One region of the Ensifer sp. Root954 genome, then DNA from elsewhere that is predicted to be linked to it. Evidence: predicted binding sites of a transcription regulator. Region 1 holds the regulator's gene; each other region holds the start of a gene.
What was found. Region 1 encodes PhoB, which activates phosphate uptake and scavenging genes when phosphate is short. Its sites were predicted from a motif close to TGTCATNNANCTGTCAT; they were not measured.

Region 1 (5,512 bases):
GATCAGCCAGGCGCCCTCTCCTCGCTCGAAACGCAACGGCGCGCGCATGTAGGTATCGTAAAGCGGCGTGGTTGCAGTCATGCGAGGCTCTCCTTCACTCCAGATCGACATCGATCCCGCGCCTCACGCGGGCCGATAAAAATCAAAAATGCCGCCTTTCGGCGGCGCAGGCACTATTCCCATTTCGCGCTGCAATGTCAACAAAACCAAGCCTTGCAGCGCAACATGAAGGGTCGATTCCTGGCAGCAGAAAAATCGTCCGGGAGGGCTTGCAAAAATGCAACGCTGGCCGAGCAAGTTGGGGAAAACTACGAAATCGATTCGGCCTGATTCCCGGGACTCTTGCCACAGAGTCCAGCGGTCAGTACGTTAACATTCAATTACTAGACGCATGCGGCGGACCTAGTCACCAAAAGAGTTATCGCGTTTGCAACCCCGGGGTTTAGCCGGGGTGCGGTGAGGGATTCTGCCATCCCCAACGCTGAGAACGGAGAGTGCAGAAATGAACTGGACTGACGAGCGGGTGGAGAAACTGAAGAAGCTTTGGTCCGAGGGCCTGAGCGCAAGCCAGATCGCGGCACAGCTCGGCGGCGTCAGCCGTAACGCTGTCATCGGCAAGGTTCACCGCCTGAGCCTGCCAGGTCGCGCCAAGGCCGGTGGCAGCACCACGACGGCGGCCCGTCCGAAGCGCCCGACTTCGGCACCGCGCGCGCCGAACTACGCTTCGCGCGTTTCGACCCGCCCGGTTGCACGCGCGGCCGGCGCTGTCGTTCTGAAGGAAGAAATCGAAGTCGATCTCGTTGCCGAGCAGGATTTCAGCACCCGCACCGACGTTGTCGTGCCGATGTCGCGCCGCCTCGAGCTGACCCAGCTCACCGAGCGCACCTGCAAGTGGCCGATCGGCGACCCGCTGAAGGAAGAGTTTCACTTCTGCGGCAACGATTCCCCGGAAGCCTCGCCTTACTGCACCTTCCATGCGCGGCTGGCCTACCAGCCGTCGGGGGAGCGCCGCAGGGCCCGCTAAGAAGCTGGACCGCATTGATAAAGGAAGGGGCCGATCGGCCCCTTTTTTTTGTTGGCGACTTTCAGACCGCTCAGCTTTCGAGCGAATAGCCGGCGCCGCGAACGGTGCGGATGACGTCGGGCATGTTCGAGAAGTTCAGAGCCTTGCGCAGACGACCGACATGCACGTCGACGGTGCGCTCGTCGACATAGATGTCATGACCCCAGACGCCATCCAGAAGCTGCGAGCGAGAGAAGACGCGGCCCGGCGAGGACATGAGGAACTCCAGAAGACGGAACTCGGTCGGGCCGAGGCGCACTTCGCGGCTGCGGCGATGAACGCGGTGGGTCTCGCGGTCGAGTTCGATGTCGCCGCAGCGAAGCAGCGTCGAGAGCACCTCGGGCTTTGCCCGGCGCAGCATCGCCTTGACACGCGCCATCAGCTCCGGCGTCGAGAAGGGCTTGACCACGTAGTCGTCGGCACCGGTCGCCAGACCCCGGACGCGCTCGCTTTCCTCGCCGCGCGCCGTCAGCATGATGATCGGCAGACGTTCGGTCTCCGGACGCTGGCGCAGCCGACGGCAAAGTTCAATGCCGGAAACACCGGGCAGCATCCAGTCGAGGATAAGCAGGTCGGGCAGCCGCTCCTGAAGCCGGATCTCCGCCTCGTCGCCCCGCAGGATCGTATCGACGTCGAAGCCCTCGGCTTCCAGATTGTAACGCAGCAGAACGCTCAGCGCCTCTTCGTCTTCGACTACGGCGATTTTTGGCAACATCAGGTAACGTCTCCTTACCGCGGGCGGCCTTTGGGCTCATCGGCCCGGCCGGCGCTCAGACACTCTAAATCTGGAGCACATCCGCCGTTTTCAAAGGCGGGGCGAAAACCACATGCTTCAGATACAGGAATTCGGGGCCGCGACCGAAGCCGCGACCGGATCAGATTTCAAAGGGCATGCATGCTTACGGCGCGCTTGGCGCTCAGTCGTTGACCGAGCCCAGCGTCGACGTGGTGTCATCCTTCGGACGCTCGCCTTCCGGCTGAGCACCCGTCGCCATGTAATAGATCGTCTCAGCGATATTGGTCGCGTGGTCGCCGATGCGCTCGATGTTCTTGGCGCAGAACAGAAGATGCGTGCAGGGCGTGATGTTGCGCGGATCTTCCATCATGTAGGTCAAGAGCTCGCGGAACAGCGAGGTGTAGATCGCGTCGATCTCCTCGTCACGCTCGCGGATGCTGTTGGCCTTTTCCGGCGAGCGCGAGGCGTAGACGTCGAGCACTTCCTTGAGCTGGACGAGAGCGAGCTCTGCCAGATGCTCGAGGCCACGGGCGAGCTTGCGCGGAATGCCGGAGCCGGCGACCGCGATCACGCGCTTGGCGGTGTTCTTGCCGAGGTCGCCGACGCGTTCCAGATCGGAGGCGATGCGGATCGACCCCATGATCTCACGCAGGTCGGCGGCGACCGGCTGACGCTTGGCGATCGTGACGATCGCCTTCTCACCGATCTGGCGCTCGGCGTCGTCGAGGACGGTGTCGTCCGAGATCACCTTCTGTGCGAGAGCCAGGTCGGAGTTGACCAGCGCGCGAACGGACTCGGCGACCATCTGTTCGGCGAGGCCGCCCATCTCCGAGATGCGGCGCGTCAGGTACTTCAGTTCTTCGTCATAGGCGGACATGATATGCATGGACATGATCGTCGATCCTTACGGGCGCTTTGCAGTTACTGTTGCAGCCTTATGCGGCCTCAGCCGAAGCGGCCCATGATGTAATCCTGGGTGCGCTGGTCATCCGGATTGGTGAACATCTTGTCGGTGTCGTTCTCCTCGACGAGATTGCCGAGGTGGAACATGGCGGTGCGCTGCGAAACGCGGGCGGCCTGCTGCATCGAGTGGGTCACGATGACGATCGTGAAGTTCGTGCGCAGCTCGTGGATGAGCTCTTCGACCTTGGCGGTCGCGATCGGATCGAGAGCCGAGCACGGCTCGTCCATGAGGATGACTTCCGGGCTGACGGCGACGGCACGCGCGATGCAGAGGCGCTGCTGCTGACCACCGGAAAGGCCGGTGCCGGGCTCCTGCAGACGATCCTTTACCTCGTTCCACAGACCGGCCTTCTGCAGGCTGGTCTCGACCACTTCGTCAAAGTCGGCCTTGGTGCGGGCAAGGCCGTGAATCCGCGGGCCGTAGGCGACGTTGTCGTAGATCGACTTCGGGAACGGGTTCGGCTTCTGGAAGACCATGCCGACGCGGGCGCGAAGCTCGACGACGTCGATCGTCGGGTCGTAGATGTCGTCCTCGTCGAGCGTGATCTTGCCGGTGACGCGGCAGTTCTCGATCGTGTCGTTCATGCGGTTCAGCGTGCGCAGGAAGGTCGACTTGCCGCAACCCGAAGGACCGATCAGCGCCGTGACCGTGTTCTCGCGGATGTTGAGGTTGACGTCGAAAAGCGCACGCTTCTCGCCGTAATAGACCGACACATCCTTGCCGATCATCTTGTAGGGCACGGTGTTCATTTTCTGATCCAGAGCCTTCTCGACTGCTGCTTCTGACATGATGTTCATAGTAATTACCTCACTACCAGCGGCGCTCAAAGCGACGTCGCAACAGAATGGCTCCAAGGTTCATGACGACCAGGAAGATGAGAAGAATGATGATTGCGCCGGAGGTGCGCTCGACGAAGGCGCGCTCCGCCTCATTGGCCCACATGTAGATCTGCACCGGCAGTGCCGTCGACGGTTCCATCGGCGAACCGGGAAAATCGACGACGAAGGCGACCATGCCGATCAGGAGCAGCGGCGCGGTTTCACCAAGCGCGTGGGCAAGACCGATGATGGTGCCGGTCAGGATGCCCGGCATCGCCAGCGGCAGCACGTGGTGGAAGATGGTCTGCATCTTCGACGCACCGAGACCGAGGGCCGCCGAGCGGATCGACGGCGGGACCGCCTTCAACGCCGCACGGGTGGCGATGATGATCGTCGGCAGGGTCATCAACGTCAGCACGAAGCCGCCGACGACGGCTGCCGAGCGCGGCATGCCGGCGAAGTTGATGAAGACGGCGAGACCCAGGAGGCCGTAGACGATCGACGGAACGGCCGCGAGGTTGTTGATGTTGACCTCGATCAGGTCGGTCAGCCGGTTCTTCGGCGCAAACTCCTCGAGGTAGATCGAGGCGGCGACGCCGATCGGAAGCGACAGCACCAGCACGATCAGCATCATGTAGAGCGAGCCGAGGGCAGCGACGCCGACGCCTGCCGCTTCGGGACGACTGGAGGCGCCGAAGGTGAAGATGCCGGTGTTGAAGCTCTTCTTCAGGATGCCGGCGCTCGCCAGCTCGTTCATCCAGGTCACCTGCTGGTCCTTGACCTTGCGCTTGCCCTCATCGACCGAGAGATCGATCTGGCCCTTGAAGGCGGAGTCGATGTTGGCCTCGGCCAGCAGCGTGACAGGAACCGTCTTGCCGATGATCGACGGGTCGGCGGCGACCATGTCGCGCAATAGCGTGCGGGAGCTCGCGGAAACCATGTCGGTCGCCTGCTTGACCTGCGGCCGCTTGGTGGCGTCGATGCCGAGCTGCTTGACGAGCGCGTCGCGCACCAACAGCGGATAGTTGGCGGTCATCAGCACCTTGCCGTCGGTCGCGCGTTCGCCTTTGGGGTCGATGACCTTTTCGGTGAATTCGATCGGCAGCGTAATCGTCGTCTGCTGGAATGCGGTGTAGCCGTTGGAAAAGACGGTCCACAGCAGCAATGCCAGGAAGAAGAGACCGGTGCTGATCGCGGCCATGCCGTAGAAGCGGAACCGGCGTTCGGCAGCATAGCGACGCTTGATGCCGATATCGCGCTTGGCGGATGCGGGACGGGCGGAGATCCGGACGGTCGGGGAAGCGATGTCGGTCATTCGTACTGTTCCCGGTATTTGCGCACGATGTAGAGCGCGTAAATGTTGAGGCCGAGCGTGATGACGAAGAGCGTGATGCCCAGTGCGAAGGCCACCAGCGTCTGCGGCGAGGTGAACTCGAGGTCACCTGTCAGCTGGTTGACGATCTTAACGGTCACCGTCGTCATCGGCTCGAAGGGATTGATCTGCATGCGGGCCGCCACACCGGCTGCCAGCACCACGATCATGGTCTCGCCGACGGCGCGCGAGGCGGTGAGCAGCAGCGCGCCGACGATGCCCGGGAGGGCTGCCGGAAGGATCACCTTCTTGACCGTCTCCGAGCGGGTGGCGCCAAGGCCGAGCGAGCCGTCACGAAGTGCCCGCGGCACCTGGGTGATGATGTCGTCCGACAGCGACGACACGAATGGGATCAGCATGATGCCCATGACGATGCCCGCCGTCAGAACGCTTTGTGCCTGGATGAAGTTCTGGTAGTTGCCGGTCATGAGACCGTTCATCTGGGCGGAGATGTCACGCAGGAACGGGCCAACGGTCACCAGCGCAAAGAAACCGTAGACGATGGTCGGGATGCCGGCGAGCACTTCAAGCAGCGGCTTTGCGGTCGAACGCAGGCGCG
Region 2 (5,512 bases), on a different contig from region 1:
AGCATCGCCAGCATGTCGGCGTAGGCAACGAAGGTTTCTTCCAGCGCGCGTCTGGCCTCCGCGTCCGGCGCGAGATCGTAGTACAAGATCGACGTGTGGTTGCTCTGAGCCATGAGCAATAACATAAAGTACCACTTTCGTGCTTTCAAGGATTGGCTCAGGTTTAAGTTGCAATATTCTTCTGCTGAACGCACTCAACGGTCGCGCGCCGGCAATGCGGGTTGCAGCGGGCGGAAGAGGGGCGCGTTGAAAGCGGACGATTGTCCGGCGGGTTCACTCCGCCGCGTTGTTGCGCAACCAGGTTTCCAGCGCGGCAATCACCGAGAGCCGCAGGCTTGCGCCCTTGGACAGGGCGCGGGTGAGGGACAGGTCGTCGCCGGCAAATCCCATCTCGGCCATGATGTCGTTCGCCCGCATCCGGCGGCGATTCATGATCGTGCGGATTTCGGCGATCGTTTCGGAGAGCAGGTAGCGACCGCTGGCAATCGCGGGGGGCGCTGCGAGCGGCGGATCGATATGAGCGTGTGGGGCAAGCCCGTCCGGGCCGCCATTGCTGCTCAGCCACTTGAGGAACGTTTCACGCTCGGTGGGGCTTGCCTTGGTCCAGGAATTCTTGAGCTTGTCGAGGCGCGTGCGCTCGTCCTTAAGCCCTGCCGCGATAAGCGCCTTGCGCAGTGACGGGATGCGCCCGGCGATCAGATCCGCGTGGATGTCGGGAAAATCGAGTTTCAGGCGCTGCACGTCCGCGGTTTCGTCGCTCTTGGTTTTCTTCGACATGCTCATTCCCGCGTCGTTCGTCGGCGACATGCTCTAGCGTGCTCGTGCGCCCGGCGCGAGCGAAATAGGTCGCTATCCTCTATCCTTTGTCCGTCGACCCCGTTAGGGAGCGCATGGAGAATAACGCGACGCTGCGTGCTGTGCCCTTCGCCTGATGTCATGCATCCAGCTTTACGCAAGTCCCTTCGCCTATAGTCACCTCAATGGCCGGGATGTGACACGGCGAATGAAGGACAATGATATGTCAAACGATATCGAGCATTACCGCGACCCATCCGACAGGATGGTTGCCCTCTATCTCGCGAACAATGACGGCGACGAACTGACCGATGTCTTGGTCGCCGCGCTTGAAGATGCCTTCCGCATCCTCCGTGACGAGATCTCCGGCGAAACGATGCATTGAGCGGAGCGCGTCTCCTCCACGAACTATTTTTCGAACGTAATCCACCATCGGTTGCGAATCGAATCAGGGATGTCCTGTTCTGACCGGGTTCCAATCGGCGATGCGGCGGATGTCGGGAGAATTCGCGGCCACGTATCGCTTGCGCTAGGGGAGACGCACAAGCATGACATTTTCTATCTGGCATACGGTCATAGCGCTGCTGATTATCGGCGTACCGGTCTGGCTGATCCTTCGGGCCTCGAAGCGCTCACGCTAAAGCGCGTCGCAGATCAAGTCTGCTTCATCGCATATCGCTGTCGCAAAATCGGCGCGCACATCGCTCGGCATGTTTGGCGCATCAAGGCGCGAGCGATTGGCCGTAGAGAACAAGGCGTTGCGGAGTTCCGATTTCAACGGGATCCATGCCCGCTTGATGTCCTTCGACGACGACTGCCGAACCGGCCTGCTTGCAGGCTGGTGTTTCATTCGATGACCATCGGGCGCGCCGTTCAAGCTTCCTGAAGCAGCGCCTGGGCTGAAAGGGCTGACGCCAGTACGGTCGCATCGGTTCCGTTTCTCCCAACCAGCATCAGTCCGGCCGGCCGCACAAGGCCCGGCATCGGCAGGGTGATAGCGGTGAGATCGAACTGGTTGGCGACCTGGCAGTTGCGCAGCAGCAGGCTCTCGACGCGGTCGTATTCCGCCGCGTCGATGTCGACGCTTGCGATGGACACGGCCGCAATCGGCGTCGTCGGCAGTGCGATGAGATCGTAGGGCGAGAGCCGCTCGTCCATGGCGGCGGCGAGCGCATGCCGGGTTTGCAGCAGGGCCGAGATCGCCGCGTCGGGCACCAAAAGGCGGCGGCGAAGCGAGAACTTGACCCTTTCGTCGACTGGGGCGGCCGCATCACCCAGCCATCCGGCGTGGATACGGCTTGCCTCCAGGCCCGCAACCGAGCCGATCCGCGTCGCTTCGCCGAGCTTCTCGATCAAGTCATCGATGGTGCAGTCGACGATCTTGGCACCCGCTTTGGCCAGTCGGTCGAGGCTTGCCGCAAAGGCGTCGGCGACTTCGGGGGAGAGGTCTTCAAACAGCCTGCCACGTGGGATGCCGATACGAAGATCTGCGACAGGACGGGCGACAAGCGGCCTTGGCTGCTCGCCGGCCATCACAGCATCGGTCGCTGCACAATCGGCCACGGTCCGGGCGAGCGGTCCGAGCGAATCCAGAACCGGCGAGAGCGGAAAGGCGCCATCGAGCGGGATGCGGTTCGCCGTCGGCTTGAAGCCGACGATGCCGTTCAGCGCCGCGGGGATGCGGATCGAGCCACCGGTATCTGAACCGATGGCAATGTCACAGGTGCCTTCTGCTGTCGACACGCCAGCGCCCGAGGATGAACCGCCGGGGATCAGGCTTTCGTCGGTGGCGTTGCCGGGTACCGGGTAGTGCGGATTGAGGCCGATGGCCGTAAACGCGAATTCGGTCATATGCGTCTTGCCGATAATGACTGCACCGGCAGCCCGCAGCCGCTGGACAACGAGCGCGTCTTTTTGGGCCGGCGGCGCGTCGCGGCGGATGATGGAGCCGGCAAGCGTCGGTTCGCCGGCGATATCCAACAGGTCCTTGATTGAAACGATCTTGCCGTCGAGCGGCCCAAGGCCGTCCCCCGCCTGCCGGCGGCGGTCGGCCGCGTCTGCCTCGCTCCGCGCGCGCTCTTCGTAGAGCCGGACAAAAGCCTTTTGCTCGTGCCGACGATTGTTGAGCCGGCTCAGGATCTGTTCCAGGCGGTCGCGGACGGAGACGTTGGCGGCATGGGACACGATGATCACCTGTCGATTTCTGTGGCCACCGAACGGGGGCAGGAGGCGGGTTCGTTGCCCGGATTCACCAAGGCCAACGCTGATCGCCTTTGATAACAGCATTGGCAGCGTTTGCCATCGTCCCATTGTCGCCGCGGCCAGCTCCGGCCTTCACCGAACTGTCGCCAAACCGTTCAAATAGTTTCATGCGCCTGTTACGTCGCTGACACCCAGATGACCAAAGGTCCGGCACGCGCGGTGGCGCTGCCGAATCGGAGGTCTGTTTGGCCGATATCCTCAAGACGCTTTCGAGGCGTTCTTTCCTGCTTTCCGCCGGTGCCGCGGGCTTCGTGGCCTCATCCGGTCTTGCGACACCCTTTTATGCACGCGGCTACGGCCGGCCGGAATTCATTCACGGCGTGCAATCGGGCGATGTCGATACGTCCTCCGGCATGATCTGGACACGGGTGGATCGCCCGTCGAAGGTGTCGGTCGAATACTCGACCACCGAGAGCTTCTCCAACCCCCTTCGCCTTTCCGATCTGACGGCGACGCCGCAGACGGATTGCGCGATCAAATGTTCGCTCGACGGGCTGCTGCCGGACCAGGATATCTTCTACCGCTTCACCGCCACGGATCTCTACGACGTCAACCGCGTCTCCGCGCCGGTCACCGGCCGGTTTCGCACCGCCCCCTTGCGCAAGCGCTCGATCCGCTTCGTCTGGTCCGGCGACACGGCCGGGCAGGGCTGGGGCATTGATGATGTCGGCATGAAGACCTATTCGACCATGCGCCAGCACGAGCCGGACTTCTTCATTCATTCCGGTGACACGATCTATGCCGATAACCCGATCCCTGACGAGATAGCGCTACGTGATGGCGGTGTCTGGAAGAACCGCGTGGTGACGCATGAGAAGCGCGACGTGGCGCGGACGCTGGAAGAATATCGCGGGCAATGGAAATACAATCTGCTCGACGAGCATGTGCGGCAACTCAACGCCGTGTGCCCCACTTTCTATCAATGGGACGACCACGAGGTGCTGAACAACTGGTCGGCCTCGACCGACCTGCGCGACGACGCGCGCTATCCGGAAAAGGATGTTGCCGTCTATGCGGAGCGGGCGGCGCGGGCGTTCAACGAGATGACGCCGATCCGCATGCCGGCAACGCAGCCCGGCCGCATCTTCCGCAAGATCGGCTATGGTCCGTTGCTCGACGTGTTCTTCGTTGACCTCAGATCCTATCGCGGCGCCAACCAGGGAGAAGACGGCGGCGGCGCCCTGTTCGGCTGGCGGCAGGTCGACTGGCTTAAGCGCGAACTTGCTGCCTCGCGGGCCACCTGGAAGGTGATCGCCTGCGACATGCCGATCGGTCTCGTCGTCTGGGACGATTACACCAACCGGCGCGGTTCGGACGCGATCGCCAATGGCGACAACGGTCCGCCCGCGGGGCGCGAACGCGAATTTGCCGATCTCCTGCGCTTCGTCCGCGACAACGGCATCGACAACCTCGTCTGGCTGACGGCGGACGTGCACTACACCGCCGCGCATCACTACGATCCGGGGCGCGGCGCATTCAAGGATTTCACGCCGTTCTGGGAGTTCGTGTCCGGTCCACTGCATTCCGGCACCTATGGGCCGAAGGAGCTCGACATGACCTTCGGGCCGGAGGTTCGCTTCATCAAGGCATCCGGCGGCGGCATCGACCAGAACCTGCCGCCATCGGCTGGTCTGCAGTTTTTCGGCATCGTCGATATCAACGGCCAGACGCAGCAGATGACGGTGCGGCTGATGGACCGGCAGGACCAGGAACTCTGGCGCGTGACGCTCGATCCGGCCGCAATTGCATGAGGAATTCGGTCGCGGCCAACAGCTTTGCAAACGGCGTTCGTGAGACCCCTGACGAGTGCAAACCCATGGCCTACCGGCATTTGAACACGACGCTCATGCGCGCGCCCCCCTTTCGCAATCGCAAAAAAACCTGTATGAGCGCGACCATTGAAAAAGCGGCGTGGCCCATCGGGGCTTGCCCTGAACCTTCCGAGACGAAAAATGAGCATTCGTAACATCGCGATTATCGCGCACGTCGACCATGGGAAAACGACCCTTGTTGACGAGCTCCTGAAGCAGTCGGGCTCGTTCCGCGAAAACCAGCGCGTTGCCGAACGCGTCATGGACTCCAACGACATCGAAAAAGAACGCGGCATCACCATCCTCGCCAAGGCGACTTCGGTCGAATGGAAGGGCGTGCGCATCAACATCGTCGACACCCCCGGCCACGCCGACTTCGGCGGTGAAGTCGAGCGCATCCTGTCGATGGTGGACGGCGCTATCGTTCTCGTCGACGCTTCCGAGGGCCCGATGCCGCAGACGAAGTTCGTCGTCGGCAAGGCGCTGAAGGTCGGCCTGAAGCCGATCGTCGCGATCAACAAGATCGACCGCCCGGACGGCCGCCACGAAGAAGTCATCAACGAAGTCTTCGACCTCTTCGCCAACCTCGACGCCTCTGACGAGCAGCTCGACTTCCCGATCCTCTACGGTTCGGGCCGCGATGG
Region 3 (5,512 bases), 400 kb from region 1:
ACCGACGGGTCGATGCCGCCTCCGAAGGCTACGACGCGATCGTGCGCCATGGCGCGATCGCCGACTCGCGGCTGGTCGTGTGGAAACTTGCGAGAAGCCGGCGCCTGCTGGTCGCCGCGCCCGACTATCTCGACCGGCACGGCACGCCCGCGTCGCTCGCCGAACTCGAGGGCCATCGCGGCATCTTCTACACCAACCGGGGTGCTGCCGACTGGCGCTTCGAAGGACCTGGCGGTGCGACAGTCGTACGGGCGCGCCTGGCGCTTGGCATGAACAATGGCGACATGTTGCACGATGCCGCCGTCGCCGGGCTCGGCATCGCGCTGTTGCCCGCCTTCATCGCCGGTCCGGCCGTGCGCGAGGGGCAACTGAACGAGATCGACGTCGGGCTCAGCCCGGAGCCGGAGTTCATCTACATGGCGCATCCAGAGGGCCGGCGCGCCTCCACCAAGCTCAGAGCCATCGCCCAGCACCTGAAGGAAGCCTTCGGCGATCCGCCCTATTGGGATCCGTGACGGCTCCGCAATCCCGGCACAATCGTTGCGGGCGACGGTATCGCGCCGATCGCCGATCAAGTCTTGACCAAGGCTTGACCGAAACCGGCTGGCATCATCAGCGCATCCCCTGACAACCGAAAATTGGATTCCTATCTTTCATGCGGAACCGCTTTCTGAACTGGATCGTCCTCATGGCGCTTGGCACCAACGCTCACGCAAGTCCGCTTCCCGCTCCCACCGACGCAGAAATTCAGGAGATCCTGGCCGACCGGATCGACAAGCAGCAGCAGTCGATCGGCATCGTCGTCGGTATCATCGATGCCAATGGCCGGCGCATCATCGCGCACGGCCATCCGGCCAAAGGCGACCCGCGCCCCGTCGACGGGCAGACCGTGTTCGAGATCGGCTCGGTCACCAAGGTCTTTACCGCGCTGCTGCTGGCCGATGCGATGGAGAAAGGCGCACTCAGCCTTGGCACACCCGTCGCCACGCTTCTTCCCGAGAGCGTGATCATGCCCGAGGACAAGCAGACGCCGATCACGCTCGGCGACCTCGCAACGCACATGTCCGGCCTGCCGCGATTGCCCAGCAATCTGGTGCCGGCCGACATGAGCAATCCCTATGCCGGCTACGACGCGGCGAAGCTCTATGCTTTCCTCTCCAGTCACAAGCCGCAGCGCCGCCCCGGCGTCGAGCATGAATACTCCAATCTCGGCGCCGGGCTTCTCGGCCACGCGATCGCCTTGAAGGCCGGGGTCTCCTATGAAGACCTCGTCGTCAGCCGTATTGCCGTTCCCCTCGGCATGAAGGACACGGCGATCACGCAGCAGCCCGACTGGGCCGAACGCCGGGCAACGGGCCACGATGCGGCCATGGAGCCGGTGAGCGATTGGGATCTCGACGCGCTGCAGGGTGCAGGCGCCCTGCGCTCGACCGTGGACGATCTCCTGCTTTTCCTTGAGGCGGCCATGGGAAAGACGGCATCGCCGCTCGCTCCCGCCTTCAGCACGCTGCTGTCGATCCGACAACCGCTCGGCAACGGCGATGGCGACCAGCAGGCGCTCGGCTGGGTCGTCTCGGGCAAGGGCGACGAGCAGTTCATCTGGCACAATGGGGGAACCGGCGGCTATAGATCCTTCGTCGGCTACCGTCCGTCGACGGGTGTCGGCGTGGTCGCCCTGTCGAATGCGTCGACCGACGTCGGCGTCGACGACATCGGCCGCCATCTGCTCAATCGCAACGCGCCGCTTGCGCCGCCGATCGTCAAGCGCACTGCCATAGTGATCGACCCGGCGCGCTATGATGCCTATGTCGGCACCTACAGGCTGGCGCCCGACTTCGAACTCACGATCTTTCGGGATGGCGATAGTCTGTTTGCCCAGGCGACCGGGCAGGACCGGCTCGGAATCCTTCCGGAGGCCGAGCACCGCTTCTTTACGAAGCTCATCGATGCCCAGATCAGCTTCACGCTCAAAGGCGACCGTGCCGAAAGCCTGACCTTGCACCAGGGTGGGCAGAGCAGCCCTGCGCCTCGGGTCTCGAAATGACGGGCGCCTCCCGCCTGCTTATGAGGGCGGGAGACGATTTCCTGATCGATCAGAACAGCAGATCGATGGTGAAGTAGGCGAGCGCCGAAATCGCCGCTGCGGCGGGCATGGTGATGAACCAGGCAATGACGATATTGCCGGCAAGCCCCCAGCGCACGGCCGAAACGCGACGCGCAGCACCAACGCCGATGATCGCTCCGGTGATGGTGTGCGTCGTCGAGACCGGGATGCCGAGCCAGGTGGCGGCAAAGAGCGTGATCGCTCCGCCGGTCTCGGCGCAGAAGCCCTGCATCGGATTGAGCCTGGTAATCTTCGAGCCCATGGTGTGGACGATGCGCCAACCGCCGAACAGCGTGCCGAGCGCGATCGCCGCCTGGCAGGTGATCACCACCCAGAACGGCACATAGAACTCCGAGCCGAGATAGCCTTGCGAGTAGAGCAGCACCGCGATGATGCCCATGGTCTTCTGCGCGTCGTTGCCGCCATGGCCGAGCGAATAGAGCGAGGCCGAGACGAACTGCATGACGCGGAAGGTGCGGTCGACGGCAAAGGGCGTCTGGCGCACGAAGATCCACGAAACGATCAGCACCAGCATGAGCGCCAGGAAAAAGCCGATCGCCGGCGACATGAAGATGGCGCCCACGGTCTTCAAAAGGCCGGTCCAGACGATCGAACTGAAACCGGTGCTCGCAAGACCGGCGCCGACGAGGCCGCCGATCAGCGCGTGCGACGAACTCGACGGGATGCCGAAGAGCCAGGTGACGATGTTCCAGACGATCGCGCCGATCAGCGCCGAGAAAATCACCAGCGGCGTGACGATGCCGGGATCGATGATGCCCTTGCCCAGCGTCTCGGCCACGTGCAGGCCGAAGAACAGGAAGGCGATGAAGTTGAAGAAGGCCGCCCACATGACGGCATATTGCGGCCGGAGCACCCGTGTCGAGACGATCGTCGCGATCGAGTTGGCGGCGTCGTGCAGACCGTTCAGGAAGTCGAAGAACAGCGCGATGCCGATCAGCCCGACGAGCAACGGAAAGGCGAGCGTCGCATCCATCAGACGTTCTCGATCACGATGCCGCTGATTTCATTGGCGACGTCCTCGAAGCGGTCGACGACCTTTTCGAGCTCGCCATAGATCTCGCTGCCGATGATGTAGGCCATCGGATTGCTGGCGCCGTGGCGGCGGAACAGGTCCTTGAGGCCCTGTTCGTGCAGTTCGTCGGAACGGCCCTCGATGCGGGTGACCTCTTCGGCGATCGCGATCAGGCGGTCGTGATTGGCGCCGATCCTATCGAGCAGCGGAATGGCCTCGGCGATCAGGTGCGCGGCCTTGACGACCGTGGTGCCCATTTCGCGCATGCCGGGATCGAAGCTCTTCTGTTCGTAAAGGCGGATCGTCTTGACGGTCTTGTGCATCATGTCGATGGCATCATCCATCGACTGGATCAGATCCTTGATGTCGCCGCGGTCGAAGGGCGTGATAAAGGACCGGCGCACGGCCAGCAGCACCTCGGCGGTGATGTGGTCCGCCTCATCCTCGAGCGCGACGATCCGGTCGCAGTGTTTTTCCAGATCGTCGCCGCCAGCGAGAACCTTGTCGAGCGCATCGGCAGCACCGACGACGGTGCGCGAATGTTTTGCGAAGAGGTCGAAGAAGCGATCCTCGCGGGGAAGAAGTTTGCGGAACCAGGCCAGCATCACACGTATATCCATCTGTGGATTGTCATGCGGCTGTCATATTTCACTAGGTCCTTTATGAAAAGCACCGAATCAAAGGGGTTTGTCGCCTTTCCCCTGTCGATATCGGCCTATCTTGCACGATATGGCGACGCGTCCCATTTCGCCTTGCCTTGGCAGGCGCTTTCGTCCTAGCTGCGCCCAACGTCGAATCCGGACTGCCGATGCCAAACAAGGTCTTTCTCAACCGCCTGAAGCTTACGGAGTTCCGCAACTATGCGGCCCTCTCGCTTGAGCTCGATCAGCGCCATGTGGTGCTGACGGGGGAGAACGGCGCCGGCAAGACCAACCTCATGGAAGCGGTCTCTTTCCTTTCGCCCGGCCGCGGCCTCAGGCGCGCAGCCTATGCGGACGTGACCCGGGTCGGTGCCGGCGACGGGTTCTCGGTCTTTGCGGAAGTCGAGGGCATGGAGGGAACCGTCGAGATCGGCACCGGGACTGCCGGCGTCACGGAAGGGCAATCCCGGCGGCTGCGGCTGAATGGAACACCGGCAGCGACCGTCGACGAACTGACCGATCACCTGCGCGTCCTCTGGCTGACGCCATCGATGGATGGGCTCTTTACCGGGCCTTCGGCCGACCGGCGGCGTTTCCTCGATCGTCTTGTACTGTCGCTCGATCCGGAGCACGGCCGTCGCGCCAGCGAATTCGACCGGGCGATGCGCAGCCGCAACCGGCTGCTCGGTGAATTCCGCCCGGACCCTTCCTGGCTGACGGCGATCGAAAAGGAAATGGCTGGTCTCGGCGTCTCCATGGCGCTGGCGCGGCAGGAAATGCTCGGTCTGTTGACGGCGCTGGTCGAGCGCACTGTCGATGAAAACGTCTTTCCCTCGGCACGCCTGGCATTGTCGGGCTTTCTCGACGACGAGGGCCATCGTCCGGCCTTTGATCTGGAAGAACAATATCTGACGATGCTGCGTGATGGGCGTCCGCGCGACGCCGCGGCGGGGCGCACGCTCGACGGGCCGCACCGGAGCGACCTGCTCGTGCGTCACCGCGAGAAGGACATGGAGGCTGCACGCTGCTCGACCGGGGAGCAGAAGGCGCTGCTCGTCGGCCTGGTGCTGGCGCATGCGCGCCTCGTCGGCGACATGACCGGCCACGCGCCGATCCTGCTGCTCGACGAGATCGCCGCCCATCTCGACGTCAACCGGCGCGCCGCTCTGTTCGATCTCGTCGACGGCCTTGGCGGCCAGGCCTTCATGACCGGGACGGACCAAGCGATGTTCGAGGCGCTGGGCGAACGCGGCCGCTTTCTGACGGTTTCGCACGGCAGTGTTACGGGATAAGCAGAGGTCACCGAGGAGGATTTTGCCATGACCGGTGAGAACAAGCTCGACCAATCGGAGATCACCCGCTACGCCCGCCATATCGTGCTGCCGGAGATCGGGGGTGCCGGGCAACAAAGGCTGAAGGCGGCCCGTGTTCTGGTGATCGGGGCCGGCGGGCTCGGCGCTCCAGTGCTCGTCTATCTTGCCGCCGCCGGCATCGGCCGGATCGGCATCGTCGACGACGATGCGGTCGCGCTTTCCAACCTGCAGCGGCAGATCATCCACCGCACGGAAGACATCGACCGCGCCAAGGTCGAGCGGGCCGCCGAGGCGATCACCGCCCTCAACCCGCACGTCGGCGTCGACGAACACAGGCTCAGGCTCAACCCCGACAATGCCGAGGCGCTTTTCCGCCAATATGACCTGGTGATCGACGGCTCGGACAATTTCGATACGCGCT
Region 4 (5,512 bases), on a different contig from region 1:
GCAGATGCGCGAGCAGATCAACAAGGCCTTCGGCGACACGCCGCTCGGCAAAAACCTGCAGGTTCCGCTGCAACTTGTCGAAGAGCAGGTGCGTCGCAACACCGAGATGTTCCATCAGGCCATGCAGATGTTTTCGCCCTTCATCACCGCGCCGCCCGTGAAGGAAACAAAGAAGGCCGAAGCCAAGGATATCGACGAGCTGAAGGAGCAGCTTCGCGCGCTCCAGACCAAGCTCGACAATCTCGGCTAAGCAGGACCACCAGGCAGGAATACGGTTCCTGCCTTCACCTCACCTGAACAGAGATCGCGGAAATCGGGGCGGCGTCGCCCCGAACCATCTGGACCTAGAGGCCGATCGACACGTCCCGGCCGGCCGAGCGCATCGACACGGCAAAGCCGGCGATAACATCGATGAAGCTGATGGTCGTCAGGATGAAGAAGAGCTGCGTTGCCGCCGGTGCGAGCAGCAGAAATTCGATCAAAAAGACGATGAACAGGATCATCGAGAGCAGATGATCCATCAGTGCGCGGCTGCTCGTGCGCGTCGCTTTCAGCAATTCGACGAAGAGCAGCAGCAGGGCGCCGACGATCAGAAGGTCGCCGAAGCGCATCGTCCAGGTCGCGCCTGATAGCATGGAGAGCGACACCATGTCGGCGTTCAGGCCGGCGAGGCCGCCGAACATTCCGATCATCGCGAGATTGTAGATTGCAAAAGGTAGGATCAGCAGCGGTATGGCAGCAAGCATCAGAACTCCTTGACCGCGTTTATGGTGGACCATGTATATGCGGCGTCGTCACGCAAGGCGCCAGCGATACCACGGCGTCCAAGCAAGATCATGTCAGATGCAAAACAAAAGGGCCGGCAGAGCCAGCCCTTTGAACCTAACCCGCGAACGGAAACGCTTATGCGCTTTCCTTCGGGGTCAGAACCTGACGGCCACGGTACATGCCGGTCTTCAGGTCGATGTGGTGCGGGCGACGCAGTTCGCCGGAGTTCTTGTCTTCGACGTAGGTCGGGGTCTTCAGAGCGTCAGCCGAACGGCGCATGCCACGCTTGGACGGGCTCGTTTTTCTTTTAGGTACAGCCATTTCATTCTCCACTTATCGGGCAAACACTGTTCAGCAGCCGAAATGGCCGTGTAAAACAGATGTTAATCACGGAAATTTGGCGCGCTTATACATGGACAACTGCCGTTTGACCAGTCCCCACGGGCAATTTTTCGACTCGACCTTTTCAGACCTCGTCTTCGGCGACGACCCACGGCTCTGCGCGGGCGGCCTCCTCCCATTTCAGGAACGCCGGATGTGCCTTCACGCGGTTCATGTAGCCGAGCGTTTCTCGATCCGCAACGAGATCGTAGACGTCGAAGCGGTTAACCACAGGCGCGTACATCGCATCGGCCGCGCTGAAGGACCCGAAGAGGAACGGGCCACCGGAACGCGCAAGCGCCTCCGTCCAGATCTGCTCGATACGTGCCACGTCCGCGCGGACGTCCGCGCCAACGTCCAGCGCCTGCTTTGGCCGACGGATGTTCATCGGGCAGGCACCACGCAGAGCGCGAAAACCGGACAGCATCTCCATCGAATAGCTGCGCGCCCGGGCGCGCGCCTGAGGGTCGGCCGGCCACAGCCCGGCGTCGGGAAAGAGTTCGGCGACATATTCGATGATCGCCAGCGATTCCCAGATAAGCAGGTCCCCGTGGCGCAGCAGCGGCACCTTTCCGGTCGGCGAGATCGCCCGGATCTCCGGATTGCCGGCGGCGAAATCGAACGGAATGACCACGTCCGAGAAATCGATGCCGACTGCCGTCATCGCGATCCATGGCCGCATCGACCAGGACGAATAGTTCTTGTTGCCGACATAGAGTGTAAGTCCGGTCATTTCTGTTCCTTGATTGCTGGTCTCTCCGAGAAAACGATCAGTTCCTCGAAATGGTTCATGTCCTCGAACGAGCAGAAGGCCGGCGGATCGAGCGCGATCACCGGCGCCTGCTCGCGCAGAAAAGCGAGCTGCTCGTCCAGCATCGCCTGCCAGCGCGGCAGCGCCGCATCGTCGAGCCAGTCGACGGGGTAAGCATAGGTGATGTGGAATTGGTAGTCGTCATGATCCGGATGGCGATAGCCGAAGGCTTCCGCGAAAGCGTCGCGCCAGGCCTTGAGACAGGCGCGGTCGGCGGCACCGTCGCCTTCGAGCGCAAGGCCCGTCGGCGTGATCTCGGTCACGCGGGCGCGGAACTGCTCCAGCGGCGCAAAATGCGCAAGCCGTTCGCAATAGTGCGCCGTCATCACCTCGATCGGCGTATCGAGCGGCATGTCGGCCGGCCAGTAAGGGAGCTTCCGGCGGTGTTCGATGATGCCCTGGAAGATCGTCATGTGCAGGCTGGACGGGTGGGTAAAGGCGAACTGCCCCGCCTCGGGCATCGCCATCACCCGGTCGCGCACCGCAAGCACGGCGGCCTCGGACGGCGATCCGGCGGCAACGTGAGACACAACCGTGTTGCCCGGTTCCGAAAGGAACTGGCCTTCGGTGTTGTAGCGCGTTCCGAGATGTCTCGGCGGGGCATCGTTGGCGCTGCGGCCAAGGGCGAGAAGCGAGGGGGAAATCAAGGTCATGGAGCAATCGGGCCTTTCGAAGGGAGAGAGGCCCAGATGGCAGAACTCTACAACGCGAGCATGACATCGCCCGACGAGCCCATCCAATGAAAAGGTCTGATCCTAATTATAAAGGCAGGTGATGTAACCGCCGGAGCGGCTGGCGCGGCGCTCGATCAGGTTCGCCAGACGCTTGAGACCGCGGCCTGGTTTTCCGGCGTTGCGCTCCTTCGGATTGGGCAGCGACACCGCAAGCAGCGCCGCCTGCCGGCGCGAGAGCTTCGACGCCGAAACCCCGAAATGATGGCGGGCGGCCGCCTCGATACCATAGATCCCGTCGCCCCATTCGGCGATGTTCAGATAGATCTCCATCATCCGCCGCTTGCTCCACACGAAGTCGGCGGCGACCGCCAGCGGCAGTTCCATGCCCTTGCGCAGGAAGGAGCGACCGTTCCAGAGATAGAGGTTCTTGACCGTCTGCATCGGAATGGTGCTCGCGCCGCGGGTCGATTCCCCTTCGAGCGCATCCTCGACCACGCCCCGCATCTGGCCCCAGTCGACGCCGTCATGCGCGCAAAACTGCCCGTCCTCCGACATCATCACCGACTGCACCAGAACCGGGGCGATATCATCGAACTCGACCCATTGCCGATCGTAGCCGCGCAGCAGCACGAGATCGCGCAGCATGAGCGTCGAGACGGGATGGATGAACTCCACCAGGTAGAGAACGATCAGCGCGTAAGGAAGGACGAGAAAGCCCAGAACAGCCAGGAGGATCTGGCGGCGACGCGTGCGCAACGTCCGGCGAAGCGAAGACCAGCGACTGGAAGGCAATTCGCCCTCCTCGCGCGCTTCCGGAACGACGTTCGCGGCCTGACTGTTCACCTCGCTGTCCATCCGCTTCTCTTAGTGCATGCGCAGGCAGAGTTGAACGGGCTTTCTGGCAAAAGGCAAGGCGCGGAGAAGGCTGTCCCAGGGAAAGCGCGCGGCTGCGACACGAATCCCCGTTGAAAGCCCTCTTCGCCCATGTCAAAGAGCGCGCATGAGCCAGGACACATCGCCTTTTACCCGTCGCCTCGCCACCAATGCCCGCACCGTCGAGGGTCTGCTGGAACGTCTGCTCGGCCAGACGACGGAAGCCGACGAAATCGCCCGGCCGGCAAACCTGCTCGCGGCCATGCGCCACGGCGTGCTGAACGGCGGCAAGCGTCTGCGCCCCTTCCTGGTGATCGAATGCGCCGATCTGCTCGGCGGCAATCGCGATGCGGCCTTGCGCGTCGGCGCGGCACTCGAATGCGTGCATTGCTATTCGCTGGTCCATGACGACCTGCCGGCGATGGACGACGACGACATGCGCCGCGGCCAGCCGACCGTGCACAGGGCCTTCGACGAGGCGACGGCGATTCTTGCCGGCGACAGCCTGCTGACCTTTGCCTTCGACATCATCGCAGCACCCGAAACAGCGCTTTCGGATGCGCAGAAGGTGGAGCTGGTCCTGGCGCTCGGACGCGCCGCCGGCCACGGCGGCATGGCCGGCGGACAGGCGCTCGACCTGGCCGCGGAAAAGTCGCCACCGGACGAGGCCGGGATCGTCACGCTGCAGGCGATGAAGACAGGTGCCCTGATCCGATTTGCCTGCGAGGCTGGCGCCATCGTCGCCGGCGCCGCGAAGGAGGACCGCGCGCGGCTTCGCGCCTTCGGCGAAAAGATCGGCCTTGCCTTCCAGCTTGCCGACGACCTGCTCGACCTTACCGCGGATGCGGAGACCATGGGCAAGGCAACCGGCAAGGACGCCGCCCGTGGCAAGGGCACGCTGGTCGCGCTCAACGGCCAGACCTGGGCGGAAGACCGGCTGGAGCAACTGGTCGTCGAAGCCGAAGCGCTGCTTGCGCCCTATGGAGCGCGCTCGGCCATTCTCGTCGAAGCCGCCCGTTTCATCGCCAATCGCAGGAGCTAGATCCATGAGCAAATACTGGTCGCCGATCGTCTCCAAGCTGAAGCCCTACGTGCCTGGCGAACAGCCGCGCATCGCCAACCTGGTGAAGCTCAACACCAACGAATGCCCCTACGGTCCGTCTGAGAAGGTGCTCGACGCGATCGCCGCGGCAGCGAGCAGCGATCTTCGCCTTTATCCGGACCCGCTGGCGCTGAAGCTGCGCCAGGCCATCGCCGTACGCTATGGCGTGACCGCCGAAGAAGTCTTCGTCGGCAACGGCTCGGACGAGGTGCTGGCGCACATCTTCGCCGGCTTGCTGAAGCACGACGCGCCGCTGCTCTATCCGGATATCTCCTACAGCTTCTATTCGACCTATGCGCGGCTCTTCGAGATCGACACGGTCGAGATCCCGCTCAGCGATCGCTTCGAGATCGATCTCGCCGACTACGACCGACCCTGCGGCGCGATCATCCTGCCGAACCCGAATGCCCCGACCGGCATCGCTTTGCCGCTCGCCGACATCAAGCGGCTGGTCGCAAGCCATCCGGACCAGCCCGTCGTCATCGACGAGGCCTATGTCGATTTCGGCGGCCAGTCGGCCGCAGAACTGGTTTCGAAATACGAGAACCTCTTGGTGGTCCAGACCTTCTCCAAGTCGCGCGCACTTGCGGGCTTGCGCGTCGGCTTCGCCATTGGCCAGCGCCCGCTGATCGAGGCGCTGGAGCGGGTGAAGGACAGCTTCAACTCCTATCCGCTCGGCCGCCCGGCCCAGGCCGGCGCCATCGCCGCGATCGAGGATGAAGCCTGGTTCGAGGACACTCGCGCCAAGATCATCGCGTCGCGCGACCGGCTCACGGCCGAACTGACAGCGCGCGGCTTCGAGGTGCTGCCTTCGTCGGCAAACTTCGTTTTCGCACGGCATCCCGGCCATCGCGGAGAAACGCTGATGAAGGCGCTCCGCGAGCGCGCCGTGCTGGTGCGCCA

Region 2: the regulator PhoB is predicted to act here: its motif matches at 3,161-3,177, upstream of ASE71_RS13465 (alkaline phosphatase D family protein).
Region 3: the regulator PhoB is predicted to act here: its motif matches at 3,766-3,782, upstream of ASE71_RS33600 (DUF47 domain-containing protein).
Region 4: the regulator PhoB is predicted to act here: its motif matches at 2,663-2,679, upstream of ASE71_RS12860 (DUF1868 domain-containing protein).

The regions. Positions count from the first base shown of each region.
Region 1 covers NZ_LMJM01000052.1:214,508-220,019, forward strand. Annotated here, with positions in the region: gene ASE71_RS31575 (aspartate aminotransferase family protein) at 1-81, opposite strand, end outside; gene ASE71_RS31580 (GcrA family cell cycle regulator) at 503-1,024, shown strand; gene phoB (phosphate regulon transcriptional regulator PhoB) at 1,095-1,778, opposite strand; gene phoU (phosphate signaling complex protein PhoU) at 1,981-2,694, opposite strand; gene pstB (phosphate ABC transporter ATP-binding protein PstB) at 2,745-3,560, opposite strand; gene pstA (phosphate ABC transporter permease PstA) at 3,574-4,896, opposite strand; gene pstC (phosphate ABC transporter permease subunit PstC) at 4,893-5,512, opposite strand, start outside.
Region 2 covers NZ_LMJM01000022.1:298,310-303,821, forward strand. Annotated here, with positions in the region: gene ASE71_RS13445 (PspA/IM30 family protein) at 1-113, opposite strand, end outside; gene ASE71_RS13450 (hypothetical protein) at 274-777, opposite strand; gene ASE71_RS36415 (hypothetical protein) at 1,019-1,180, shown strand; gene ASE71_RS13460 (amidase) at 1,669-2,979, opposite strand; gene ASE71_RS13465 (alkaline phosphatase D family protein) at 3,243-4,808, shown strand; gene typA (translational GTPase TypA) at 5,010-5,512, shown strand, end outside.
Region 3 covers NZ_LMJM01000052.1:619,256-624,767, forward strand. Annotated here, with positions in the region: gene ASE71_RS33585 (LysR family transcriptional regulator) at 1-515, shown strand, start outside; gene ASE71_RS33590 (serine hydrolase) at 656-2,044, shown strand; gene ASE71_RS33595 (inorganic phosphate transporter) at 2,094-3,098, opposite strand; gene ASE71_RS33600 (DUF47 domain-containing protein) at 3,098-3,742, opposite strand; gene recF (DNA replication/repair protein RecF) at 3,946-5,070, shown strand; gene ASE71_RS33610 (molybdopterin-synthase adenylyltransferase MoeB) at 5,098-5,512, shown strand, end outside.
Region 4 covers NZ_LMJM01000022.1:179,917-185,428, reverse strand. Annotated here, with positions in the region: gene phaR (polyhydroxyalkanoate synthesis repressor PhaR) at 1-250, shown strand, start outside; gene ASE71_RS12875 (hypothetical protein) at 345-746, opposite strand; gene rpmF (50S ribosomal protein L32) at 904-1,089, opposite strand; gene ASE71_RS12865 (glutathione S-transferase family protein) at 1,235-1,882, opposite strand; gene ASE71_RS12860 (DUF1868 domain-containing protein) at 1,879-2,613, opposite strand; gene mtgA (monofunctional biosynthetic peptidoglycan transglycosylase) at 2,716-3,489, opposite strand; gene ASE71_RS12850 (polyprenyl synthetase family protein) at 3,635-4,549, shown strand; gene hisC (histidinol-phosphate transaminase) at 4,554-5,512, shown strand, end outside.